Candidatus Palibaumannia cicadellinicola: one gene and its partners. The protein of the gene in region 3 binds, or shares a complex with, the protein of the main gene of each other region. Links are inferred from orthologs where the notes say so. Each region holds a gene or a part of one and is shown on either strand. Other genes may lie near its edges.

The links.
Region 1: the proteins of accD (region 3) and accC are in contact, whole or in part, in a solved structure (PDB 8UXZ), measured with the Escherichia coli proteins. The link is inferred for Candidatus Palibaumannia cicadellinicola from one-to-one orthologs.
Region 2: the proteins of accD (region 3) and accB are in contact, whole or in part, in a solved structure (PDB 8UXZ), measured with the Escherichia coli proteins. The link is inferred for Candidatus Palibaumannia cicadellinicola from one-to-one orthologs.
Region 4: the proteins of accD (region 3) and accA are in contact, whole or in part, in a solved structure (PDB 8UXZ), measured with the Escherichia coli proteins. The link is inferred for Candidatus Palibaumannia cicadellinicola from one-to-one orthologs.

What each region holds. Positions count from the first base shown.
Region 1 is NZ_CP008985.1:66,305-74,887, reverse strand. The notes cover bases 5,725-8,583. They hold accC (acetyl-CoA carboxylase biotin carboxylase subunit), read right to left. Parts: upstream 7,900-8,583; coding sequence 6,550-7,899; downstream 5,725-6,549. Other genes in these bases: aroQ (type II 3-dehydroquinate dehydratase), read right to left, coding at 8,385-8,583; accB (acetyl-CoA carboxylase biotin carboxyl carrier protein), read right to left, coding at 7,911-8,363; fis (DNA-binding transcriptional regulator Fis), read right to left, coding at 6,048-6,344; IM45_RS00300 (MarC family NAAT transporter), read left to right, coding at 5,725-5,976. In the rest of the region: sulfurtransferase TusA, read right to left, coding at 688-978; inorganic phosphate transporter PitA, read left to right, coding at 1,370-2,884; prlC (oligopeptidase A), read right to left, coding at 2,891-4,942; more of IM45_RS00300, read left to right, coding at 5,326-5,724. UniProt on the Escherichia coli protein: This protein is a component of the acetyl coenzyme A carboxylase complex; first, biotin carboxylase catalyzes the carboxylation of the carrier protein and then the transcarboxylase transfers the carboxyl group to form malonyl-CoA.
Region 2 is NZ_CP008985.1:63,496-68,250, forward strand. The notes cover bases 1,933-4,755. They hold accB (acetyl-CoA carboxylase biotin carboxyl carrier protein), read left to right. Parts: upstream 1,933-3,029; coding sequence 3,030-3,482; downstream 3,483-4,755. Other genes in these bases: mreB (rod shape-determining protein MreB), read right to left, coding at 1,933-2,126; aroQ (type II 3-dehydroquinate dehydratase), read left to right, coding at 2,556-3,008; accC (acetyl-CoA carboxylase biotin carboxylase subunit), read left to right, coding at 3,494-4,755. In the rest of the region: rod shape-determining protein MreD, read right to left, coding at 1-14; rod shape-determining protein MreC, read right to left, coding at 44-1,000; more of mreB, read right to left, coding at 1,083-1,932. UniProt on the Escherichia coli protein: This protein is a component of the acetyl coenzyme A carboxylase complex; first, biotin carboxylase catalyzes the carboxylation of the carrier protein and then the transcarboxylase transfers the carboxyl group to form malonyl-CoA.
Region 3 is NZ_CP008985.1:416,320-421,217, reverse strand. The notes cover bases 1-2,754. They hold accD (acetyl-CoA carboxylase, carboxyltransferase subunit beta), read right to left. Parts: upstream 1,934-2,754; coding sequence 1,067-1,933; downstream 1-1,066. Other genes in these bases: truA (tRNA pseudouridine(38-40) synthase TruA), read right to left, coding at 2,076-2,754; folC (bifunctional tetrahydrofolate synthase/dihydrofolate synthase), read right to left, coding at 1-1,031. In the rest of the region: more of truA, read right to left, coding at 2,755-2,879; IM45_RS02035 (4-phosphoerythronate dehydrogenase), read right to left, coding at 2,974-4,104; fabB (beta-ketoacyl-ACP synthase I), read right to left, coding at 4,204-4,898.
Region 4 is NZ_CP008985.1:622,029-630,522, reverse strand. What follows is about bases 3,519-6,288. They hold accA (acetyl-CoA carboxylase carboxyl transferase subunit alpha), read right to left. Parts: upstream 5,499-6,288; coding sequence 4,539-5,498; downstream 3,519-4,538. Other genes in these bases: dnaE (DNA polymerase III subunit alpha), read right to left, coding at 5,515-6,288; metC (cystathionine beta-lyase), read left to right, coding at 3,519-4,471. Outside these bases: thyA (thymidylate synthase), read right to left, coding at 1-724; lgt (prolipoprotein diacylglyceryl transferase), read right to left, coding at 750-1,607; rppH (RNA pyrophosphohydrolase), read right to left, coding at 1,717-2,253; DNA mismatch repair endonuclease MutH, read right to left, coding at 2,400-3,095; more of metC, read left to right, coding at 3,287-3,518; more of dnaE, read right to left, coding at 6,289-8,494. UniProt on the Escherichia coli protein: Component of the acetyl coenzyme A carboxylase (ACC) complex. First, biotin carboxylase catalyzes the carboxylation of biotin on its carrier protein (BCCP) and then the CO(2) group is transferred by the carboxyltransferase to acetyl-CoA to form malonyl-CoA.

The DNA of each region.
Region 1 (8,583 bases), 350 kb from region 3 along the record:
CGCGGAAAGTATCGCCTGCAGCCAACATCACATTTTTTCCTTCAGCCTGATATTGGCGCGCCATTTTACCAATAGTGGTAGTTTTACCTACACCGTTGACACCAACTATAAGGATGACGAATGGCTTTTGACCATCTATGACTAGCGGCTGACTAACTAACGAAAGAATCGCCGTCATCTCTTCGTATAGTTTACTGTAAAGCGCCTCTGCATCTTTTAGTTTACGGCTATCTACATGCGCAATAAGGTTATCCATGATTTTTGTAGTGGTTTCTAACCCTACGTCGGCAATCAAAAGTTGCGCTTCTAGTTTATCGAATAAATCATGATCTATTTTTTTGCCGCAGAACAATTTGATCAATCCAGATCCAAAATTGTTACGTGTTTTTACTAGACTATGTTTCAGCCTAGTGAATAATCCCTCGTGTAACTGGTGCTCCTGCTTGTGAGAGAAATTTCGTATAGTAATATCAATAGCAGAGGAAGTATGATTGGTTTTGCTACCAGTGGTTGGCGATACGGTATCATGCAATAGGTCTGATTTGCTATGATTATGATCATCGTTACGACGATAGCTGAAAGAGGAAAAGAAACTTCTTTTGTTTTCTTTTGCCATGTGCGACTATGCTCCTTACTTAATATTACCACTATTTATTGCTCGTAAATATTATTCGTCTAATATCGACGCTATCCTATCCTAATTTTTTTAGGCGCCCCCTCTTTCCTTTTTCCTTCCTTGCGTAATAGATAATGATACGGTAGCTGCTTTGTTGCTTGTGCCAACAAAGTATGCTCCATAAACCGGCAAAACGATGGAATATCGCGTATTGTAGATGGATCATCGGTAATAATCAGCAGTATTTGCTCTTCGGGCATATGACGCAAAGTCTTACGTAATATCATGACAGGCTCAGGACAACGTAGACCGCGAGCATCTAGAATTTCATTCGCAGAGTCAAAAACCTTCGATATCAACATTAAGGATTAATTCTCCTATTGTTAGTAAAAAAATTGATACTATTCAATTAAAAAAATCGCACTACTTACTGTCACTACACTACTGAGTATACGTGAGTGATCAGTTTTTTGTTGACATAATTTGGTCTGTTATAAGTCGGCGAAACATAGTATTAGTCTTATACTGCAGTACAACAATTACTAGTAGAAGCAACCTGACTTGCTACTTAAATTAAGCTCATTAATGATTGAAACCTTCGAAAGTAAAGAGTTGAATAACATCATATAAAGGTATTGCTAATTCTATCTGCACTACAATAATCGTCAAAAAAGCCATATTTTTCTTTTCCCTAGGGCTATTTGTCGCAGATAATGCGGCCCGTTCATGTCCAAACAATGGCACCCCTCTCCTATGCTACATTTGTTCGACGGCATGGATTTCCATACCGGTACAATGTTAATTTGTGCATTATTTTTTATCTTACTTTATGAGGCGATTAATGGCTTTCATGATACTGCGAATGCCGTAGCAACTGTTATTTATACTAGAGCCTTGCGTTCTCAATTAGCAGTTGCGATGTCTGGTTTGTTCAACTTTCTTGGTGTACTGATGGGTGGTCTGAGTGTGGCTTATACCATTGTTCATCTATTACCGATTGATCTACTCCTTAATGTTAGTTCGGCACAGGGGCTAGCTATGATGTTTTCTATGCTATTGGCAGCGATTCTTTGGAATTTAGGTACCTGGTATTTTGGTTTACCTGCCTCGAGTTTCCATACTCTTATCGGTGCAATAATCGGCATAGGGTTAACAAACGCGCTGATTATTAATAGTTCAGTAGTACAGGCTCTTAATATTCCTAAGCTGATTGAAATATTCCTATCGTTAGTCATTTCTCCTCTAGTAGGTTTGGTGCTAGCCGGTGCTATGGTTTTTTTTCTACGCTACTATTGGAGTAATACTAAAAAGCGCCGTCGTATTCATATGACGCCCAACGAACGAGAAAAAAAAGATGGAAAACGTAAGCCGCCATTCTGGACTCGCATCGCACTTATCTTCTCTGTTGCCGGCGTCAGTTTTTCGCATGGTGCTAATGATGGTCAAAAAGGCATCGGCCTGATTATGCTAGTACTAATAGGTGTAGCGCCGGCGGGCTTTGTCGTCAATATGAATGCCAGCGGTTATGATATCAGCCGTACCCGTGATGCTGTTAATCACTTACAGCAGTACTATACGCAGCATCAATGCACTTTTAGTGTCGTAAATCCCTTTTTAACGTTACAAACTAACCACAAGGTTTGGAGTTGGAGTCAGAGCGAAAAACCTATACGACAAGAATTACACTGTGAGCTTTCACAGGCATTTATTCCGATACATCGTGCTTCGCTGCTACTGAATAATCTCAATAGTTACGACGAGTTGAGTCCAGAGCAGCGCTCACACCTACGTCGTTTACTTATGTGCCTCGCCGATATTGCTGACAAAGTTACGAAATTTCCAGAAACGCCAGCTACTGATAAACTGTTCTTAAATAATCTACAACAAGATCTATTGTACACGGTCGAGTATGCACCTCTATGGATTATTGTAATCATAGCACTAGCACTGGCGCTAGGTACGATGGTAGGTTGGCAAAGGGTCGCGACCACTATCGGTGAAAAAATAGGCAAAAAAGAGATGACCTATGCGCAAGGTCTTTCGGCGCAGATGACCGCAGCGTTATTCATAGGTATCGCTAGCTATACCGGCATGCCGGTGTCTACTACTCACGTGCTTTCGTCAGCTGTGACAGGTACTATGCTGGTTGACGGTGGTGGTATACAGGGTAAAACAGTAAAAAATATTTTGATGGCTTGGATTTTAACCCTGCCAGTAGCTATTGTGCTGGCAGGGGGGTTATACTGGCTGGCACTTAAATTAATTTAAATAGTATTACTTACTAATATCTCGGATACCGTAGTGGCGTAGCATAGCATCTAACTGTGGTTTGCGTCCGCGGAAACGTGTAAATAATACTATTGGATCTTCAGATCCGCCACGTGAAAGGATATTATCTAGAAATGAATCGCCGGTTTTTCTGTTGAAAATACCCTCCTCTTCTAAGCGCGACCATGCATCGGCAGCTAGTACATCAGCCCATAAATAGCTGTAATAGCCGGCAGCATAACCGCCAGAAAATATATGACTAAAAGCATGGGGAAAACGTACCCATTCAACGCTAGGAACAACTGCGACCTGTGCTTTAACTTTTTTCAGTATTTCCAATACTTGCGCTCCTTGCTGATGATTGTACTGGTAATGCATGCAGAAATCGAAAAGGCCGAATTCTACTTGGCGTAAAATAAATAATGCAGCTTGGTAGTGCTTTACGTCTAGCAGATTATTCAGCAATTCTATTGGTAGTGGTTTACCGGTTTCATAGTGGCCGGAAATTAACTCTAGCGCCTCAGGTTGCCAACAGAAGTTTTCCATAAACTGACTTGGCAGCTCTACCGCATCCCATGGAACACCATTAATACCAGCTACTCCTGGGGTATCTATACGAGTTAGCATATGATGTAAACCATGACCAAATTCATGGAATAATGTGGTAACTTCGTTGTGGGTAAATAGTGCTGGTTTTCCGCTCACCGGAAGATTAAAGTTGCAGGTCAAATAAGCAACAGGCTTTTGTAAGGTACCATCTACTTTACGCATCATACCTACACATTCATCCATCCAAGCACCGTCACGTTTATTGTTGCGGGTATATAAGTCTAAATAGAAACTGCCACGCCATTCGCCTAGCTCATCAAATAAGTCAAAAAAACGAACATCTGAATGCCAGGTATTGACATCATTACGCTCTACCGTAGTGATACCATAAATACGTTTCACGACCTCAAACATACCGCTGAGAACCTGCGGTTCTGGAAAATAAGGACGCAACTGTTCATCGTTGATAGAAAATAGAGACTCTTTTTGTTTTTCACTGTAATAAGCGATATCCCAAGGCTCTAGCGTATCATGATCAAAATGCATTTTTGCGAAAGTACGTAGCTGCGCAAGTTCTTGCTCTCCCTGCGGTCGAGCGCGCTTAGCAAGATCGTTCAGAAAATCGAGTACTTGTTGAGGTTCACGTGCCATTTTAGTGACCAAAGATTTTTCTGCGTAGCTGTTGAATCCCAGAATTTGCGCTAGTTCATGGCGTAACGCTAGTATTTCACTCATAATAGGTCCGTTATCCCATTTACCTGCATTTGGTCCTTGATCTGAGGCACGAGTATTGTAAGCTCGGTATAATTCTTTACGTAAGATACTATTATCACAGTAGGTTAGAACAGATAGATAGCTAGGAAGATTTAACGTAAGTAACCACCCTTCCTGCTCGTGGGTCTCGGCATTGGCGCGTGCAGCCATTCGCGTACTATCTGGTATTCCAGATAACGTATGTTCATCGGTGATCAATTTACTCCATCCGGTTGTGGAGTCTAGTACATTATTGCTGTAAGCTGACTCTAACTCAGACAACCTGGCGACAATATGTCCGTAGCGCTGCTGTTTTTCTGTAGTCAAGTTAATTCCGGAAAGTTCGAAAGAGCGTAATGTATTATCTATAGCTTTTTTCTGCGCTATGCTTAGCTGATTATAATCATCGCTATGACGCAGATTATAATAGGCATTGTACAACCCTTTATGTTGCCCCACCCAGGTACTGTACTCTGATAATAGTGGCAGAATTTGTTCATAGACAGCGCGTAGTTGTGCACTATTCTGTACTGCATTTAGATGATTGACTGGTGACCAAATACGGCTTAAATCGTCATCCGCATCTGCTAGTATCTGACAAAGATTATCCCAGTTAAATGCACCTGAATAGGCTACTACCTTTTCAACGGTTTGACGACAATGGTTCAATGCTGCTTGGACAGCCGGCATAATATCCTCAGGATGGATCGCGGAAAAAGGAGGTAAGAAAAAAGGGGTAAGCAAAGCATTTTTCATAGTAGTACGTTCCAGATGATCATTCGTTCATAACCATAATTCAAATAATGCACTGTTTTTACTCCTTATATAAAGATTAAAACAAAATCAAACCAGCTGAATAAACGCCCTTCATTTGAAGAAATAACTTATTAACTGACTTAAACCGTAATAAATATTGCTGTTCACTAGAATTTATTAATAGAATCTTTTTATTAATAGTACCTATAAAGTATAATGATTGGCATTTACGGTCGTAGGCAGTACATTTAATAATGAATAGATATTCAAAGTAGTTGTAGCAGGTAACGCTCTAAATGATAGGGCCGGCGCTTCTTATTTTTGTACGATATTCTATCGAATATGCCACCAGATTTACTAGTTTACTAGGAGAAAAATTACCTATGTTAGAACTCTTTAAGGCTATTGGCCTGGGCCTGATGGCTCTATTACCTCTCGCAAACCCCCTTACTACCCTAGCACTATTTTTGAGCCTCAGTAAAAATATGACTCCTGAGGAGCGTAACCAGCAGTCGCTACTGACATCTTTTTATGTCTTTATCATCATGATAGTGGTATTTTATGCTGGAACCCTAGTCATGAAAACTTTTGGAATTTCTCTCCAAGGTTTGCGTATTGCTGGTGGTCTGATTGTCTCATTTATTGGATTTCGCATGTTATTTCCAGATCTAGAGCAGACTAACGAAATAGAAAACCAGACCAAAGACAAGATAAAAAACGTTAATATAGCTTTTGTACCGCTCGCCATGCCAAGCACAACAGGGCCAGGTACTATCGCTATGATTATTAGTTGGGTCTCTACGATTAAAGAGGGTGTTTATTTTGCACCTTGGATAACTAAGATTGCGCCTATTTTGGTGTTTCTCACCGTTAGCTTGATAGTCTGGGGAGTACTGCGTAGCTCAGGCGCAATCATGCGTTTTATCGGCGCTAATGGAATTAAGGTAATCTCACAACTAATGGGATTCTTACTAGTGTGTATGGGTGTACAATTTATTATTAATGGTATGTTAGAAGTACTAGTCCAAGAGTAATAAGCTAGTTGTTACGGCAACAGTAAATACATTACTATTGCCGTAACTAGTAAAGTCAATCAAAAAAATTATTAATTCATACCATACTTTTTTAATTTCTTACGTAGTGTGCCACGGTTAATACCCATTATTAGAGCAGCGCGGGTCTGGTTTCCTCGAGTATATTGCATGACCATATCTAAGAGTGGTTGCTCTATTTCGGCTAACACCAATTCATATAAGTTTTTAATATCCTGACCATTCAGGAGAACAAAATAGTTTTTTAATGCTTGTTTAACTGAGTTACGTAGAGGTTTTTGTGTAACCTTATCTTGCGCATTAATGGTAGAAACAATTAGTACATCAGAATTAACACGTTGTTCTAACATAATTATGTCAGCCTTAACCAAATAATTTCTTCACCCATATTTAGGTATGTAACTTACCGATATGTACAAAGGTATAGTATTGAATGTGCACAGAAAACATTAAGAATCTCTTTTCTCCGCAAGAGTAGATATCTTACGCATTTTATTCCGAGAAGAAAACTCAATATTTGGTACAATACCATATTTGGTACAATACCATAGTATATTAAGTTTTATGTATACCTAACTTTTGTTCTAAATAGTGGATATTAGTGCCACCGTTCTGGAAGTTCTCATCATTTATTATTTGAAGCTGGAGATCGATATTAGTTTTAATATTATCGATAATTAATTCTGTAAGTGCATTTTTCATACGTGAAATAGCGACATTACGGTTCTCACCAAAACAAATCAGTTTACCAATCATAGAGTCATAATACGGCGGTACTGAGTAACTCGTATAAATATGTGACTCCCAGCGAACGCCGAAACCGCTTGGAGCATGAAAACGAGTGATCTTGCCAGGACTAGGCAGGAAAGTATTGGGATCTTCTGCATTAATACGGCACTCAACTGCATGGCCAGATATTTTGATCTTATCTTGAGTGATGGACAGTGGTTGGCCTGATGCAATTAATAACTGTTTTTTAATAATATCTATACCAGTGATCATTTCAGTAACTGGATGCTCAACCTGGATACGAGTGTTCATTTCGATAAAGAAGAACTCGCCTTTTTCATATAGAAATTCGAAAGTGCCAGCCCCACGATAGCCTATTTCAACACAAGCCTTAGCACAACGTTCTCCGATATTACGACGTAACTCATCAGTTATACCCGGCGCCGGCGCTTCTTCTAAAACTTTCTGGTGTCGGCGTTGCATTGAGCAATCACGCTCCCCCAAATAGATAGCGTTGCCTTGGTTGTCAGCTAAAACCTGAATCTCGATATGGCGAGGATTCTCTAGATACTTCTCCATATAGACTATATCGTTACTAAACATGGCTTTAGCCTCCGCGCGAGTAATTCGGATCGAATACTCTAGATCTTTCGAATTGCACACAACACGCATACCGCGTCCACCACCGCCTTCGGAAGCTTTAATAATTATTGGATAGCCGATAAGATTAGCAATAGTGTGGTTTTTTTGCATATCTTCGCTAACTGGTCCATCTGAGCCAGGTATACATGGTATACCTGTTTGTTTCATTGTTTTGATGGCAGAGACTTTATCTCCCATCAGACGAATAGTCTCTGCTTTAGGACCGATAAAAATAAATCCTGAACGCTCAACTTGCTCCGCAAAATCAGCGTTCTCGGACAGGAATCCATACCCTGGATGAATAGCAGTAGATCCGGTAATTTCCGCGGCAGAAATTATGGCAGGAATATTTAGATAACTTTTCATAGAGGGCGGAGGGCCGATGCATATCGTTTCATCTGCTAAAAGTACATGTTTGAGATCACGGTCGGCGGTAGAGTGCACAGCTACGGTTTTAATGTTTAGTTCTTTACATGCACGAAGGATACGCAGCGCAATTTCACCGCGATTTGCGATGACAATTTTTTCTAACATTTGACGCCTCGTTACTCGATGATAATTAGTGGCTCATCAAATTCAACCGGTTGACCGTTATCTGGTAAAATAGCTTTTACCACACCGGCTTTATCGGATTGAATACTATTCATTATTTTCATAGCTTCAACTATGCATAGAGTGTCGCCGACGTTTACTTTCTGACCTACTTCTATGAAAGTTTTAGTGTCCGAACTCGGAGTACGGTAAAAAATCCCCACCATTGGTGAGCGCACAATATGACTACTCATAGTTGCAGGTACGGCAGCGGTTTCGATAGCAGCTTCATGTACAGTCCCTGACTGCGGTTGGGAAGTAGGGATATAAGTCTGTATCATTGGGTAGGCAGATTGTACCGTAGCACGACTGATACGAACCGATTCTTCACCTTCAGATATTTTCAGCTCTGAAATGCTAGATTCTTCAACCAGTTCAATTAGTTTCTTGATCTTACGAATATCCATAAGTGAAGTTCCATACTCTAATTAATTAGATTTTGATAGAAGTTTTACCGCAGTCTTTAAAGCAAAGTGATACCCATCAACACCGAAACCACAGATCACGCCAACCGCAATATCAGACAGATAGGAAGAATGTCTAAAAGGCTCACGAGCATATATATTGGAGAGATGAATCTCGATAAACGGAATATTTACCGCTAAAAATGCATCACGCAAGGCAACG
Region 2 (4,755 bases), 350 kb from region 3 along the record:
TGATACCGATTCATTATTGCGTTTCAATCAACGTAGATGTAATTCAATGTTCGTTCAAGTAGGTTAAGCTTTGACCCGTAGCTGACGCTGAATACTGCAGGCCCTTTGGCATCATCTGTATTAGCCGTTCTTTAGCGACACGACGTACCTCATCTGGTGGTAGCGGGACTTCAAGACGTAGACCCGCACCCCACAGTAAGAGTAGATAACGTAAATGCTGCAACACGGCTGTAGGTCGCGCCTTAATTATAGTATGTGCATGCTGCGTATCTAGTTGAACCGACGATACAACAGCAACAGGATAACCTTCTGGAAAGCGGCCTCCAAGACCTGAGGTAACTAGTACATCACCGACACGAATATCAGTATTACACGGTAGATGTTCAAGCTGTAGATCTACCGTGCATCCATTACCCACGACAATTACCCGGATATCATTACGTAACACCTGAATTGGAAGCGCGTGGGAGGCATCACAAATTAGCAAGATACGACTAGTTAACTTACTGGTAGCAATAACCTGCCCTACTACTCCTTGGTCGCTGATAACTGGCTGGCCGATATACACACCATTACCCCACCCTTTATCAATTACCACTTGATGACGGTATGGATCAGTCCTGAGAGAAATCACTTTGGTAACCATTTTACGCTCATCTTGAAGCATCGGAGATACCAGTAGCTCACGTAGTTTACTATTTTCCTTTTTATACTCCCCGAGCAACAATTGCTCACTTTTTTTTAGCAGCAACTCTTGGCGCAAAGCACGATTTTCTAACTTTAGTTGAGCGTTAGTAGCCAAAATTTGTGAGATATCATCTAGCATTTGGCGTGGTCGATGAGCAATCAAATAAAACTGACTGACTGCAGTATCCATGTAGGTACGAATATTCACAAAAGTCTCTAGCCTACTATCTACCATAATTATAATTATGGCAACTATCATGGCTAGCAATAGTCGCAGCAGCAGAGAATAGCTTCTGCTGAAAATTGGCTTTATAAACGACACTTTGACCTCAATAAAAAAAGGAAGTACTATCTCGGACCTATTCTCCCTTATTTTTCTTTTAGTTTGAGGTAAGTTATTCTTCGCTGAATAAATCACCACCATGCATATCAATCATTTCTAACGCCTTACCACCGCCCCTGGCAACACAAGTTAATGGATCATCTGCTACGATAACAGGAATACCTGTCTCTTCCATTAGTAGACGATCTAAATTACGTAGCAGCGCACCTCCGCCAGTAAGCACCATACCACGCTCTGAAATATCTGATGCCAGCTCCGGCGGGCATTGTTCCAGCGCTACCCTAACTGGACTAACAATACCAGTAAGTGGCTCCTGTAGCGCTTCTAGAATCTCATTGGAGTTCAAAGTGAAACTACGTGGTACTCCCTCTGCTAGATTACGACCACGTACTTCAATCTCCCGCAGTTCATCGTCGGGATAGGCAGCACCAATGCTATGCTTAATTCGTTCAGCGGTAGCTTCACCAATCAGGGAACCGTAGTTGCGGCGTACATAATTAATAATAGCTTCATCAAAGCGATCGCCTCCAACGCGTACAGAAGAGGAGTAGACTACACCGTTCAGCGAAATTACTGCAACTTCTGTGGTACCGCCGCCAATATCGACTACCATTGATCCCGTTGCTTCAAATACCGGCAGTCCAGCACCTATTGCTGCAGCCATAGGCTCCTCAATCAAGAAAACCTCGCGTGCTCCAGCACCCTGTGCTGATTCACGGATAGCACGGCGTTCTACTTGGGTAGCACCTACCGGAACACAGACTAGTACACGCGGACTTGGACGCATGAAACTATTACTATGAACTTGTTTGATAAAGTGCTGCAGCATTTTCTCCGTCACAAAAAAGTCGGCAATCACACCATCTTTCATCGGACGGATGGCTGCAATATTACCGGGCGTACGCCCCAGCATCTGTTTTGCTTCATGGCCAACTGCCGCTACGCATTTCGGCGTACCAGCACGATCTTGACGAATCGCAACAACGGAAGGTGCGTTCAGGACAATGCCCTGTCCTTTTACATAAATGAGGGTATTCGCAGTCCCTAGATCAATGGATAAGTCATTAGAAAACATGCCTCTAAATTTTTTAAACATAAATTATATCCTGCTAGTAATAGTGCAAAATCAAAACGGTGTAAAAAACATACAATATGTTGTTATAGAAGAGATAATATTCGTAATATTATTACAAAAAAATAAATATTGGTTATAGATTTTAGCCCGGAGAGGTGCGAAACTATTGTCTTTTTTGCGGTCAAACATAAATTTGACTGAAATATTAAAAAAAATTTAAGACTAATCTGGGTTCAAAACATGAATATTTTTTATACTCCAGTAAGATCAGTACGAAACAAATATCAATTGCACCGATAAAAGTATCGGAAACCAATTGAGTGTTCAAAATACCTTTTTTCTATTATGTGATCATAATAAATAACAAATATTTAAGCAAAAAAGTGACAAATAATTTGTTGTTAGTTATCTTCTACGGGGTATCGTAAATTGAAGCTAGATCACCGTATAATGGCTGAAAAGTTCCACATTTTGCTTCTGAATGGCCCTAACCTAAATCTGCTAGGTAACCGTGAAGTCAAAAAGTATGGCGGTACCACACTTAATGAGATAATCATAGATATGATTAATCTTGCTGCTAGCCTTGGAGCAAAACTAAGTCATTTTCAGTCCAATGCAGAGCATACGCTAATCCATCATATACATGAAGCTCGTGGCAAGAATGATTTTATCATTATTAATCCTGCCGCGTTTACCCATACTAGCGTTGCCTTGCGTGATGCATTTTTAGCGGTAAATATTCCGTTTATCGAGATTCATCTCTCCAATATATATGCTCGTGAGCCTTTTAGACATTCTTCCTATCTGTCTGATATTGCGGTTGGCGTGATCTGTGGTTTCGGTGTTGATGGGTATCACTTTGCTTTAAAGACTGCGGTAAAACTTCTATCAAAATCTAATTAATTAGAGTATGGAACTTCACTTATGGATATTCGTAAGATCAAGAAACTAATTGAACTGGTTGAAGAATCTAGCATTTCAGAGCTGAAAATATCTGAAGGTGAAGAATCGGTTCGTATCAGTCGTGCTACGGTACAATCTGCCTACCCAATGATACAGACTTATATCCCTACTTCCCAACCGCAGTCAGGGACTGTACATGAAGCTGCTATCGAAACCGCTGCCGTACCTGCAACTATGAGTAGTCATATTGTGCGCTCACCAATGGTGGGGATTTTTTACCGTACTCCGAGTTCGGACACTAAAACTTTCATAGAAGTAGGTCAGAAAGTAAACGTCGGCGACACTCTATGCATAGTTGAAGCTATGAAAATAATGAATAGTATTCAATCCGATAAAGCCGGTGTGGTAAAAGCTATTTTACCAGATAACGGTCAACCGGTTGAATTTGATGAGCCACTAATTATCATCGAGTAACGAGGCGTCAAATGTTAGAAAAAATTGTCATCGCAAATCGCGGTGAAATTGCGCTGCGTATCCTTCGTGCATGTAAAGAACTAAACATTAAAACCGTAGCTGTGCACTCTACCGCCGACCGTGATCTCAAACATGTACTTTTAGCAGATGAAACGATATGCATCGGCCCTCCGCCCTCTATGAAAAGTTATCTAAATATTCCTGCCATAATTTCTGCCGCGGAAATTACCGGATCTACTGCTATTCATCCAGGGTATGGATTCCTGTCCGAGAACGCTGATTTTGCGGAGCAAGTTGAGCGTTCAGGATTTATTTTTATCGGTCCTAAAGCAGAGACTATTCGTCTGATGGGAGATAAAGTCTCTGCCATCAAAACAATGAAACAAACAGGTATACCATGTATACCTGGCTCAGATGGACCAGTTAGCGAAGATATGCAAAAAAACCACACTATTGCTAATCTTATCGGCTATCCAATAATTATTAAAGCTTCCGAAGGCGGTGGTGGACGCGGTATGCGTGTTGTGTGCAATTCGAAAGATCTAGAGTATTCGATCCGAATTACTCGCGCGGAGGCTAAAGCCATGTTTAGTAACGATATAGTCTATATGGAGAAGTATCTAGAGAATCCTCGCCATATCGAGATTCAGGTTTTAGCTGACAACCAAGGCAACGCTATCTATTTGGGGGAGCGTGATTGCTCAATGCAACGCCGACACCAGAAAGTTTTAGAAGAAGCGCCGGCGCCGGGTATAACTGATGAGTTACGTCGTAATATCGGAGAACGTTGTGCTAAGGCTTGTGTTGAAATAGGCTATCGTGGGGCTGGCACTTTCGAATTTCTATATGAAAAAGGCGAGTTCTTCTTTATCGAAATGAACACTCGTATCCAGGTTGAGCATCCAGTTACTGAAATGATCACTGGTATAGATATTATTAAAAAACAGTTATTAATTGCATCAGGCCAACCACTGTCCATCACTCAAGATAAGATCAAAATATCTGGCCATGCAGTTGAGTGCCGTATTAATGCAGAAGATCCCAATACTTTCCTGCCTAGTCCTGGCAAGATCACTCGTTTTCATGCTCCAAGCGGTTTCGGCGTTCGCTGGGAGTCACATATTTATACGAGTTACTCAGTACCGCCGTATTATGACTCTATGATTGGTAAACTGATTTGTTTTGGTGAGAACCGTAATGTCGCTATTTCACGTATGAAAAATGCACTTACAGAATTAATTATCGATAATATTAAAACTAATATCGATCTCCA
Region 3 (4,898 bases):
GGAATATCTTTATGAGTTAGCATGCCGACAACCGCACGAATTTTTCTAATCTGTGGTCGGTGCAGATGCAGCAGTGCATCTAGTTGGCGCGCTAGATAATTTGCTGCATGTGGATTATGTGCTACATCTAAAATCACCAGTGGTTGCTGGCGGATAATCTGAAAGCGTCCAGGTAGCATTGCATCGCGTAAACCTTCACGAATATAATCTTCACGTACTAAAAAGGGTAGACGGTGTACTGCTGCTAGTGCTGTAGCAGCATTATCTAGTGGAATCGCAGGTAACGGCAGTCTTTGTAACTCGCTGTCTCGTTCCCACCAATGCCAGCAAGATTCTTCTACCCGAAATCCCCAATCTCTATTACGGGCAAATAACTTAGCACAGCAGTTAGCAGCGGCGGTATCTAGGGTAATCGGTCGTTCGGACTCGCCAACAATTACTGGTTTACCATAACGCATGATTCCAGCTTTTTCGCGTGCAATGCTGGCGCGATCTAAACCTAGCCAGTTTGTATGATCTAGGGCAATACTAGTGATTACAGCAATATCGGCGTCAACGATATTAGTGGCATCTAATCGACCACCGAGTCCAACCTCAAGGATCACGACATCCAACATCGCTTGGCGGAAGAGCTGTAATGCAGAGAGCGTACTGAATTCAAAATAACTCAAAGAGGTATTATCGCGCCCCATTTCTACGACCGCCATGGCTTCACTGTGGGTTGTTTCTGCTAGTTCATTTCCGTTGATGCGTACTCGTTCAGTATAGTGTAAAAGATGGGGTGAACTAAAAACACCTACTTGTAGACCATAAGATAATAGAATAACTTCTAATAGCCGGCAGGTTGTACCTTTACCGTTAGTGCCTCCAACTGTTATTACCAGCGGTGCTGGTTGCAATAGGTCTAAGTTTTTTGCTACATGGTGTATCCGATCTAGGCCTAAATCTATAGGCTTTGCGTGCAAATTTTCAAGATAATAAAGCCATACCTCAAGTGGCGATTGTTCTTGAGGAATCGTAATATTTTTTATATGCTTATTCATTTGCTGCCTAGTAGAATTCAATTCTATTTTGATTGTGGTGGCTCACAGTGGGTTAATTTAGCAAGCAAGCTAGCGACACGCCAGCGCATGTCTAGTCTACGCACAATCATATCAATAGCACCTTTTTTTAGTAAAAATTCACTACGTTGAAAACCATTAGGTAATTTTTCACGTACTGTCTGTTCAATGACTCGCGGACCAGCAAAACCAATTAGTGCTTTTGGCTCAGCGATATTTAAATCACCGAGCATTGCTAAGCTCGCGGAAACACCACCCATAGTTGGATCGGTGAGCACCGATATATAAGGTAAACGCCGATCACGTAGCCTAGCTAGCGCAGCACTAGTTTTCGCCATTTGCATTAGCGACATGAGAGCTTCTTGCATACGAGCACCACCACTAGCTGAGAAGCACACCAACGGACATTTATCTAATAAAGCCTCTTCTACTGCACGTACAAAACGTGTCCCGACTACAGAAGACATAGAGCCACCAATAAAAGCAAATTCAAAAGAAGCTGCAATAATTGGCATACTATATAATGTCCCTTTCATAACTACGAGTGCATCTTTTTCATTAGTGGCTTTTTGTGCTGCTATCAAGCGATCTTTATATTTCTTAGAATCTCTAAATTTCAAGAGATCTTTCGGCTCCAGTTCACTTCCTAGTTCATACTCGCTGTTTTTATCTAAAAAAGCATGTAGGCGTACCCGCGCTGTTATACGCATATGATGGTCACACTTAAGACACACCTCTAAATTACGTTCTAATTCCGCACGATATAACACTTGGCTACAGTTATCACATTTGGTCCATATTCCTTCGGGAATATTGACTTTTCGTGTAGGAGTAATAGTGCTTTTATTGATAATACGTTCAATCCAGCTCATTGAAAAAACCTAGTTTTTATCCGCTTGTAAGTACTTTTTTATTATAATAGTCATATTGTGTCATCCATAACCTACGATTATAGATTTGATTATACTCTAATAGAATTGATCATTCTCTCAGAATAGGGTCTAAATATATTGATTACTCGGTTAGAAAAACCTGTTCTATAGGTAACGACGGTAGTGCAAAATGCGACGGATAGTCTACATCAACTAAGTAAAGTCCTTTGGCACAAGCGGTAACACCGGCTAAGGAACGATCTTTCAAAAATAAAAGATCTGCAATCCAACTTTCAGGTTTGTGGCCACATCCTACTTCTATTAAACTACCAACAATATTACGAACCATATGATAAAGAAACGCATTGGCTGTGATATCTACTAAAATATATGGTCCTTTACGTATTACTCTCAACTTGTGCAAATTACGCCAAGGAGTACGATACTGACATTGTAGTGCACGAAAAGAAGTGAAATCATTTTCACCTAGCAAGCATTGGCCTGCACGCTCCATTTTACCTGCATCTAGTGGTTGGCAGTAATGAGTTAGTCCGTTGCTAAGTATTGCTGGGCGCAGCCGATGGTTATAAATAATATAGCGATAACAACGTGCGGTTGCGCTAAAACGTGCATGAAAATCTTTTTGAACCTGCATGACCCAGCGTACTGCAATACTAGTCGGTAAATTTGTGTTAACTCCTAACGTCCAAGCAATGTTAGTTCGACGTGCATAGGTTTCAAAATGAACCACTTGTCCGGTTGCATGTACACCGGCATCAGTACGACCGGCACAGCATACCGAAACTGACTCGTTGGCAATTCGCGATAGTGCTTGTTCTAGGCAAGCCTGTACACTAGGCACTTTTGGCTGTCGCTGCCAGCCATAATAAGCACTACCATCGTATGCTATGCCTAATGCTAGCTTTATGTTGCCGTTATTAGTCACGTGATTTTTAGTCTCTAGTCTAGTAAGAAGCTTTAGTACATATCCTTGGTTTTAGTTTGCTTTATTTATTAGGTTAAAACAATCTGTAGTATTGTTAATTAGTAAGGGCATGAAAACCAAGCTTAATCAGCTTATCTGCACTAGTGCTATTATCAGTATCAACGTATAGCGATGACCACTCCCGACGTTCAAAATAACTTTTTCTTAATTGGTCAAATCCCCGAGGTAAATGAATAGTACGACGTAAAAGCATGTCGTCACGCCGCAAATCATACACTAAATGCGCTAATCTACGCAGTGCGTCTTCATCAATCGCGCCGCGCCAACGAACTCGTTCTACTATCGGCGCCGGTAAAATAGTTGAGAGATTTAGCTGTTCACTAATACCTAAAAACGTACTGTAGGCATTAAAAATTTGAAGAGTACCACGTACTTTACCTTCTAAGCTATAACCTGCGATATGCGCAGTGCCTATATCTACGCGGGCTAATAGTGGTAAAAGTAAGTCTGGCTCTGGATCCCATACATCGAGTACAATACTAAGTAACTTACCACCTTCTAAAGCCCGTAGGAGCGCCAGGTTATCTACTACTGCACCCCGGCAAGTATTAATTAATATACGTTTAGCTGAAGGTAACGCTGATAGCAAATCTTCGTTAACGAGATGCCAGGTAGTATGCGGTCCATGGTAGGTCAGTGGGGTATGTAAGGTCAGCACGTCTGCTTCAGCAACTAGCTTTTCCATAGATTGCCAGTCATCTATGACTCCAGCATCAGCTTGTGGTGGATCACATAATAATGTTCGTACACCCAACGTATAAAGACGCTGGTGCAATAGGCGACCCACATGACCTACACCAATGATGCCGACTGTTTTATCCCGGAGGTCGAAACCATCACGCTGTGCTAACCATAATAGAGCTGAGAATACATACTCTACAACTGCAATAGCATTGCACCCAGGAGCAGAAGAGAATCTAATACCTACTTGCTCTAACCAATCCTTATCAACATGATCAATTCCAGCAGTAGCGGTACCTACGAATTGTACTAGGCTACCGTCTAATAAGGATTGATCAACACGAGTAACCGAACGCACTATCAGTGCGTCGGCCGCTAAAATATTTAATGCTGTTATCTCTCGTCCATTTACTATTTGTACTTCGCCTAGGCGGCTGAATAGCGCTTGAGCGTAAGGTATATTTTCATCAACCAATATTTTCACATTATGCTCCGGTACCAGATTCTTCTCTTGTGAATTTTAACCGAACACTAGACTGGATTTTGAATAGAAGCATTAAACGTTTGCTGGTTGGAACACAACTTACTGATATCTACGCATGACTAATGTAGCGTTAGTACCGCCAAAACCAAAACTATTGCTCATAACTGTAGTCAGTTTACGCTGAATGGTTTCAGTAATGACATTCATACCTTCAGCTTTAGGGTCTATCTGATCTATATTAATGCTAGGTGCAATAAAATTATGTTCCATCATGAGTAAAGTAAAAATTACTTCATGTACTCCTGCAGCACCTAAGGAATGTCCGGTCATTGCTTTGGTAGATGACAATGCTGGATGTTTGTTACCGAAGGTTTCACGAATAGCCCACAGTTCTTTTACATCGCCTACTGGGGTTGAGGTACCATGTACATTGAGGTAATCAACAAACGTATCAACATTTTTTAATGCCATTTGCATGCAACGAATAGCACCTTCACCAGATGGTACTACCATGTCAACACCATCTGATGTAGCACCATAACCAATGAGCTCACCATAAATATGGGCATCTCGCATTAGTGCATGTTCTAATTCTTCTACTACAACAATACCTCCTCCCCCTGCAATTACAAAACCATCGCGATTAATATCATAGGTACGAGATGCTTTATCCGGCGTAGCATTATAACGGGTAGAGAGCGCTCCCATGGCATCAAACTCGCAAGCCATCTCCCAGCATAGTTCTTCACCCCCTCCAGCAAACACTAGATCTTGTTTATCTAACTGAATAAGTT
Region 4 (8,494 bases), 210 kb from region 3 along the record:
ATTTAAATAATGACTTAGGCCGGCGATGAATAATAAGCTGTGGTAATGATCGTGGATTACGTTTTAATTGTAGATCTGTTTGATCCAGGTGGTTACGGTACAGGTGGATATCTCCACCTGTCCAGATGAACTCTCCAAGCTGGAGATGACACTGTTGTGCTATCATATGCATGAGTAACGCGTAACTAGCGATGTTAAACGGTAGACCTAAGAAAAGATCGCACGAGCGTTGATATAGCTGACATGATAAAATGCTATTAGCAACATAAAATTGGAAAATTATATGGCATGGTGCTAGCGCCATTTGGTTAATTTCGCCAACGTTCCAAGCAGAAACAATAATACGGCGCGAATCTGGATTATGTTTTAATTGAAATATCACATCGCTTAATTGGTCAATGTAATGTCCGTCTGCAGTGCCCCACGCACGCCACTGGCGACCATAAATTGGACCCAGATCGCCTTTTTCATTTATCCATTCGTCCCAAATAGTCACTTTATGTTTCCTTAGATAACTCACATTAGTGTCGCCATTAAGGAACCAGAGTAATTCATAGATAATTGAACGCAGATGGCATTTTTTAGTAGTGATCAAAGGAAAACCATGACGTAAATTGAAGCGCATTTGATGACCGAAAATAGATAATGTACCAGTATTAGTACGATCTTTTTTTAATATACCCTGTGTGCGTACTAGACGCATCAATTCTAAATACTGTTTCATAAAACTTAATAAAGTTATTGATCAGTTAAGTCAGGCGGCAATAAGCCCAGAAGATAATAATGGTACCGGCAAGAATCATTGGCACAGAAAGAATCTGTCCCATACTCATGATACCGTTCAATAATCCTAATTGAATATCAGGTTCGCGGAAAAATTCTACTATAATGCGGAATACTCCATAACAAATGAGGAACAAGCCAGATACGCTACCTATTGGACGCTGCTTATAAATGAAAAGATTCATAATGATAAATAACACTAAACCTTCAAGTATCATTTCATATAACTGAGACGGGTGACGAGGTAGCATACCATATTGCTCAAATAGCAATCTTAATTCTGGATTCGTAAGTAGTAGTGCTTGATCAGCATTCCTAGAACCTGGGAATAACATTGCCCAACTCGTATCAGTGGTGACTCTGCCCCAGAGCTCACCATTAATAAAATTACCTAATCGTCCGACTCCTAGGCCAAACGGAACCATTGGTGCTATCAAATCAGATACTTGGAAAAAATGTCTTTTGGTGCGGCCTGCGAACCAAAAAATGACCGTAATAACACCAATCAGACCGCCATGGAATGACATTCCACCATCCCATACTTTAAATAAATACAGTGGATTATTTAAAAATAGCTGTAAGTTATAAAATATAATATAACCAATACGCCCGCCAATAAAGAGACCAAGAAAACATATATACAACAAATGTTCTACTTCTTTTGTTGTCCAATCACTATAAGGCTTGTTGACGTATCGCATTCCCATCCACATGGCAAATAGAAAGCCTACTAGATACATCATACCATACCAATGCAAAGAAACTGGACCCAAAGAAAACAAAACCGGGTCTATCTGAGGAAAAGATAGATATTTTGTGATCATTTACTACCACCACAATTTAGATAATATTTTTTAACGGACTACTTTTCGATAAAGTAGTATGATAACTTATTAATAGACTTTTTGGTCTTGAGATATCTTTTTTATAATATTAAACACTTGTTTTTCTTTTATAAGTCACAACCGGCTCTTGTGTTGCAGTATCATGCCACTGTAGCGGTATTACTACGTTAGAAAATTCCTTCATCACTCTACGGTACACGTCCCGTTTAAAGGAAACTACCTGACGAACCGGATACCAAAAGCTAACCCATCGCCAGCCATCAAATTCTGGTATCTCCCCGCGCTGCATATTGATTTCTACATCCTGACATACTAGTTGTAACAAAAACCATTTTTGCTTCTGACCGATACATATCGGCTTGGTGTCCCAGCGTACGAGCCGCTTAGGAAGCTTATAACGTAACCAATTACGTGTTGAAGTTAAGAGACTAACATCTTTGCGGCTTAACCCTACTTCTTCAAACAATTCACGGTACATAGCTTGTTCAGCAGTCTCACCAGTATTAATACCACCTTGTGGAAATTGCCAAGAGTTTTGTTTATATCGCCTAGCCCATAATACCTGTCCATCTATATTGCAGATTACAATACCAACATTCGGGCGGTAGCCATCATCATCGATCACCGAACTGCCTCGATTACATAACAAACATAACAATATGTTTTGATTGTTTCATACTAGCACATTGCGGTAAACTATTGCTTTTGAAGATTAGTTTTTGTAAATTCATCGTATAAAATATGATTATTAACTAATATTTGTATACAGTACTATACTAAAAAATTACGTGCTAGTAACTGACCAGTAAAGTTCTTTTTGAGGTAAAAACCTAGCGGTATAGTTCGAATTGGTTGCCCTAACTCACCAATAGCTGTAGTTAAAGACCTACTATTAGCAGCTTTTGGCCGTAATTGTAGTACTTCACCATGGCTAGCAGTAATATGCTTGATTTTACCTAATACAATCAGATCCATGAGTGCCTCCCAATCGCACTGTAACTGGAGTACTTCTTGTGAATCTGGGCTCCACAATAGCGGAGTACCGATGCGCCGTTGAGCTAAAGGTATTTCACGTTGTCCCTCTACTGGGATCCATAAAACTCGCGCTAACTTATAGCGGACATAGCTTACTTCCCATGTCATACCACTATTACCGGTAAGTGGGGCTACGCAGACAAAGGTTGTTTCTAGCGGTCGGCCATTTCTATCTACTGGAATAGTTTTTAATTCAATACCAATGGCTGCAAAGTCTTGCTCAGGCTTATTACCTGCGCTCGCACCAAGATATTGTTCCAGTAATGCACCGATCCAACCTTTATATCGCTTAAGGCTGTCTGGTATAACTATAGTTGCATGCGCAGCTAGTTCTCCAAGAGAAAAACCAGCCAGCGCTTTAGCACGGCGCAATAGTTCTCTTTCATTAGCTGGAGGTTTCATCGGAATAAAAAGCTTAAAAAGTGTGCTCATTGAAGCATTCCTATGATGAGTTTAGTATCTTTTCATGTTATACTTATAATTTATATTATTTTAAGTACTATTCTAGTACTAATCTTATGTACAAAAGCATATACGGTACAATACTATGGTACCGTTAAATGAAGTTCATGTTGCTAACACTTCTATATTAATTTAAGTATAAAGGCAAAATGCGTATCATTATGGCTAAAAAATTAGCAACAATGCTCACAAGCGTCGGTAGAGACCAAAAATTTACCCATGGCGCAGTTAATACAGTGATACAACGTGCATCCTCAATAGTGTTCGATTCAGTCCAAAAACAAAAACAAGCCGCTGCGGGACGCAGCTCCGGCGAGTTGTTTTATGGTCGCCGCGGTACTCTAACCCATTTTGCGCTGCAGCAGGCGATGGTAGAGTTGGAAAGTGGCGCGGGCTGCGCCCTTTATCCTTGCGGAGCAGCGGCGGTAACTCATGCTATTCTTTCTTTTGTATCTGCAGGTGGTCATATTTTAGTTACTAGTTCTGCTTATGAACCAACCCAAAACTTCTGCAAGCATATTTTAGGAAAAATGAATATCACGACTACTTGGTTTGATCCACTAATAGGCGCAGGCATCAGTGATTTAATTAGGCATAATACTCAGATTATTATGCTCGAATCACCGGGTTCCATAACTATGGAGGTGCAAGATATTCCTGCCATCGTGCAGGCAGTACGTGTGAAAAAACCTACTATTGTTATTATGCTTGATAATACCTGGTCAGCTGGAGTATTACTTAAGGCATTAGATTTAGGAGTAGATATTTCTATTCAAGCAGGCACGAAATATATTATTGGTCACTCTGATGGAATGATCGGTACAGCAGTGGCTAATGCTCGTTGCTGGGATCAGTTGCGTGAGCAATCATATCTAATGGGACAAATGGTTGATGCTGATACGGCTTATATGGCTTCGAGGGGATTACGTACGCTTGGTATCCGGTTACAACAGCATGAGGAAAATGGACTATGTATTGCACACTGGCTAACTCAACGCTCTGAGGTAGCAATGGTTAACCATCCAGCACTACCGGGATGTAAAGGACACGAAGTTTTCATACGCGATTTTAGCGGTGCTAGTGGTCTATTTTCTTTTGTTCTTAAACAGAGGCTGAGTGATACTCAGCTTGCCAATTATCTAAATAATTTCAAATATTTTAGTATCGCTTACTCCTGGGGAGGTTTTGAATCATTAATTCTAGCTCACCAGCCAGAAGAGCTCTCCGCTATTCGTCCTGCTGGTGGTATAGACTTCACTGGTACATTAGTACGGCTACATATCGGGCTAGAAAATAGCGATGATTTGATCAAAGATTTATCCGAGGGCTTTACACGTATTGCATAAACTTCTGAGATTCATGAAGTTAATACTCCAATTATTTTTCAGCCACAGAGTAAACTAATACCTTAACTTAACAATAACCGTATTTCATTATACGTTGATAACGACGGTTGAGTAGTTCTTCTTCGTTCATTTCATCTAATTCTGCTAGATCAAACAGTAGCTGTTTTTTTAAGGAAGCAGCAATCGTAGGTACATCGCGATGAGCGCCACCTAGAGGTTCTGGTATGATACTATCAATAAGTTCAAGCTCTTTGAGGCGCATAGCGCTGATTCCCATTGCTTCAGCTGCGAGCGGCGCTTTATCAACGTTTTTCCACAATATAGACGCACAGCCTTCTGGCGATATTACTGAGTAAGTGCTGTATTTAAGCATATTCACCTTATCCCCAATACCAATAGCTAATGCTCCACCAGATCCACCCTCACCTATCACGGTACTAATAATCGGGACTCGTAAGCCAGTCATCTCACGTAAATTTGTAGCAATAGCTTCGGACTGACCACGCTCCTCCGCACCGATACCTGGATAGGCACCGGGGGTATCGATAAATGTTAAGAGTGGTATACTAAATCGATCAGCCATATCCATTAAGCGTAATGCTTTACGATAACCTTCTGGGGCTGGCATACCAAAGTTACGATAGATCTTATCTTTAGTTTCCCGTCCTTTCTGGTGCCCAATTATCATCACTGGACGCAAATCTATGCGTGCTAATCCGCCGACGATAGCTTTATCGTCGGCATAAGCGCGATCACCTGCTAGTTCGTCAAAATCGGTAAAGATATACCGTACATAATCTAGCATGTATGGTCGACGGGGATGCCGTGCCAACTGAGCAATCTGCCATGTACTTAGATTCGAAAAAATTTTCCTAGTCAGTTCTATGCTTTTTTCACGTAAGCGCTGAATCTCTTCATTGAGATTAATATCACATGTTTCATTTTTACTACTAACTGATGTCAACGAGTCAATCTTTGCTTCTATATCGGCAATAGGCTGTTCAAAATCAAGAAAATGGATACTCATACATAGTATGTCTCTATTAGTCAAATTCTAGTTGAACCTGTTCATTGCCTACCAAAGTACGTAAATCATTTAGTAAATGGTCAGTTGGCATAACCCGCCAAGTGGCACCTAAATTAAGCCGTACACGTGCATTTTCACTATGATAATAAAGATGTACTGGAATAGTTCCTAAAACATGTAATTTAAAAGATAAATAAAGATGGTTTAAAAACTGTTCATTAATTTGTTTAGCAGTCAGCGATATAGCAAGTGCACATGCATATTTTTTACGTGCGGTGTTAATATCCATGATATTACGTGCAATTATCTTAAAACTTTCGTTAAACTTATCAAAGTTAACTTCTCCCTCGACAAGCAAAATACGGTCTTTTTCTAATAAAGCTTGGTGTTTTGCGAGCATATCTGTAAAAATAATAACGTCTAAATGTCCGGTGCGATCATCTAGAGTACACATACCAATACGATTACCTTGCTTGGTTACTATTACTCGTACTGATAAAACTAAACCAACTATGGTTAGTCTTTTACCTTGTGCTATAAAAGGTATATCTTTTAAGCGTACTCCTCCAGAATAATATTCTATCTCATATAAGTATTGTGTAATAGGGTGACCTGTTAAATAAAATCCCAACGTTTCCCGTTCACCCTTTAAAATAACCTGTTCCGACCAGGGGAGTACATTTTGGCTCTGAGAATAGTTCTCCGATATTTTCGTTATAGGTTCAATTGTCGGTTGATCTACTCGAACACCGAACATATCTATCTGACCTATGGTCTCTAATTTAGCATGCTGATCTGCGGTCTTCAACGCAACATCTAACAAGTTAATAAGTGCCGCGCGGTGCGGTCCTAGTATATCGCAAGCACCAGATATGATTAGCTTTTCTAGCACGCGTCGGTTCACTTTTTTGATTTGTATACGTGTACACAAATTAAATAAATCGTTAAAATCTCCGCCTTGATTTCGGGCTTCTATAATCACCCCTATCGGCCCCTCACCTACGCCTTTAATTGCGCCGAGACCATAAACGATCGCTCCATATTCATTTACATGAAAATGATACTGACCTGTATTGATATCTGGCGGCAGTACTGTAATACCCATGCGTAAACATTCTTCTACAAGTCCTACGACTTTATCTGTATGATCTATATCTGCTGTCATCGCTGCCGCCATGAATTCGGCCGGATAATGCGCTTTAAGCCATAACGTTTGGTAGGAAACAAGCGCATAAGCTGCAGAGTGAGATTTATTAAAACCATATCCAGCAAAGTTTTCTACCAAATTAAAAATCTTCATTGAGAGCTCACCGTCGATACCAATTCGTTCTGCACCCGCTTTGAAAACTGCGCGCTGTTTCGCCATTTCTTGAGGTTTTTTTTGACCCATAGCGCGGCGTAACATATCTGCTTCGCTAAGTGTATATCCTGCAAGTATCTGGGCTATCTGCATTACCTGTTCTTGATAAAGAATAATACCGTAGGTAGGTTCTAAAACTTGTTGTAAAGACTGGTGTTGCCACTTCAGATCAGGATAGCAGATTGCTTCACGTCCATGTTTACGATCGATAAAATTATCTACCATGCCAGACTGAAGCGGACCAGGACGAAATAGTGCTACTAATGCTATTATATCTTCGAAACAGTCTGGCTGTAGGCGCTTAATAAGATTTTTCATGCCACGTGATTCGAGTTGAAATACGGCAGTAGTATCGGCACATTGCAGCATCTCGAAGCTTTTTTGGTCTTCCAACGGAATTGCAGCAATATTAAGATCATTCAGATCTTGAAGTGCGCGCTTAGCGTTAATCATTTCTAGAGCCCAGTTTATGATGGTTAGAGTGCGTAGGCCGAGAAAATCAAACTTGATTAAACCAGCGTGCTCTATATCGTTCTTATCAAATTGAGTAACTGGATAATTACCCTCTGCGTCACAGTATAGTGGTGCGAAGTCGGTAATTTTGGTAGGTGCAATAACTACTCCGCCTGCGTGTTTACCCACGTGGCGGATAATCCCCTCTAACTTCCGCGCCATATCTATTAACACCTTGACATCTTCATCACAGTTATAGAGAGCTTTTAGCTGCGGTTCAGTCATTAAAGCTTTTTCTAGCATGATTCCTGGATCATATGGCACGAGTTTAGAGATTTTATTTATCAAGTGGTAAGGGTAACCTAATACTCTACCGACATCGCGGATAACCGCCTTAGCCGCCATAGTACCGAAAGTTATGATCTGTGATACTGCGTGACGACCATAAGTTTCGGCCACATGATCAATCACGCGATCTCTTTTTTCCATACAGAAATCAACATCAAAGTCTGGCATAGACACACGTTCAGGATTGAGAAACCTCTCAAATAGTAGATCAAACGCCAGCGGGTCGATATCGGTTATTTTAAGTGCATAGGCAACTAGAGAACCAGCGCCTGATCCACGTCCTGGCCCTACGGGTATACTGTTGTCTTTCGACCATTGTATAAATTCCATTACGATGAGGAAATAGCCTGGAAATCCCATATTATTAATAACTTGCAGTTCTGTATCTAGTCTTTCATCGTAAGGTAATCGTTTCTCACTCCGCTGCCTGGAATTTGGGAAAATAAAAGTGAGTCGCTCTTCTAATCCTTTACGTGAATATTTAATTAAATAGTCTTCGGTAGACATATCACCGGTCGGAAACTGCGGTAAAAAATATTCACCAAGGCGGATAGTGACATTACAACGACGAGCAATTTCCACGCTATTAGCTAACGCTTCAGGCAGATCGTAAAATAACTGACACATATCTTGTTCGCTACGAAGATACTGCTGCGAGCTGTAGTTACGCGGGCGCTTAGCGTTATCCAAAGTATATCCATCATGGATCGCAACTCTAATTTCGTGGACATCGAAATCATCTGGACTGAGAAAACGTACGTCGTTGGTAGCAACTACTGGTAAATCATAGTGCTTCGCTAGCTCTATCGCCGCGTTCAGATAGCTTTCTTCATTT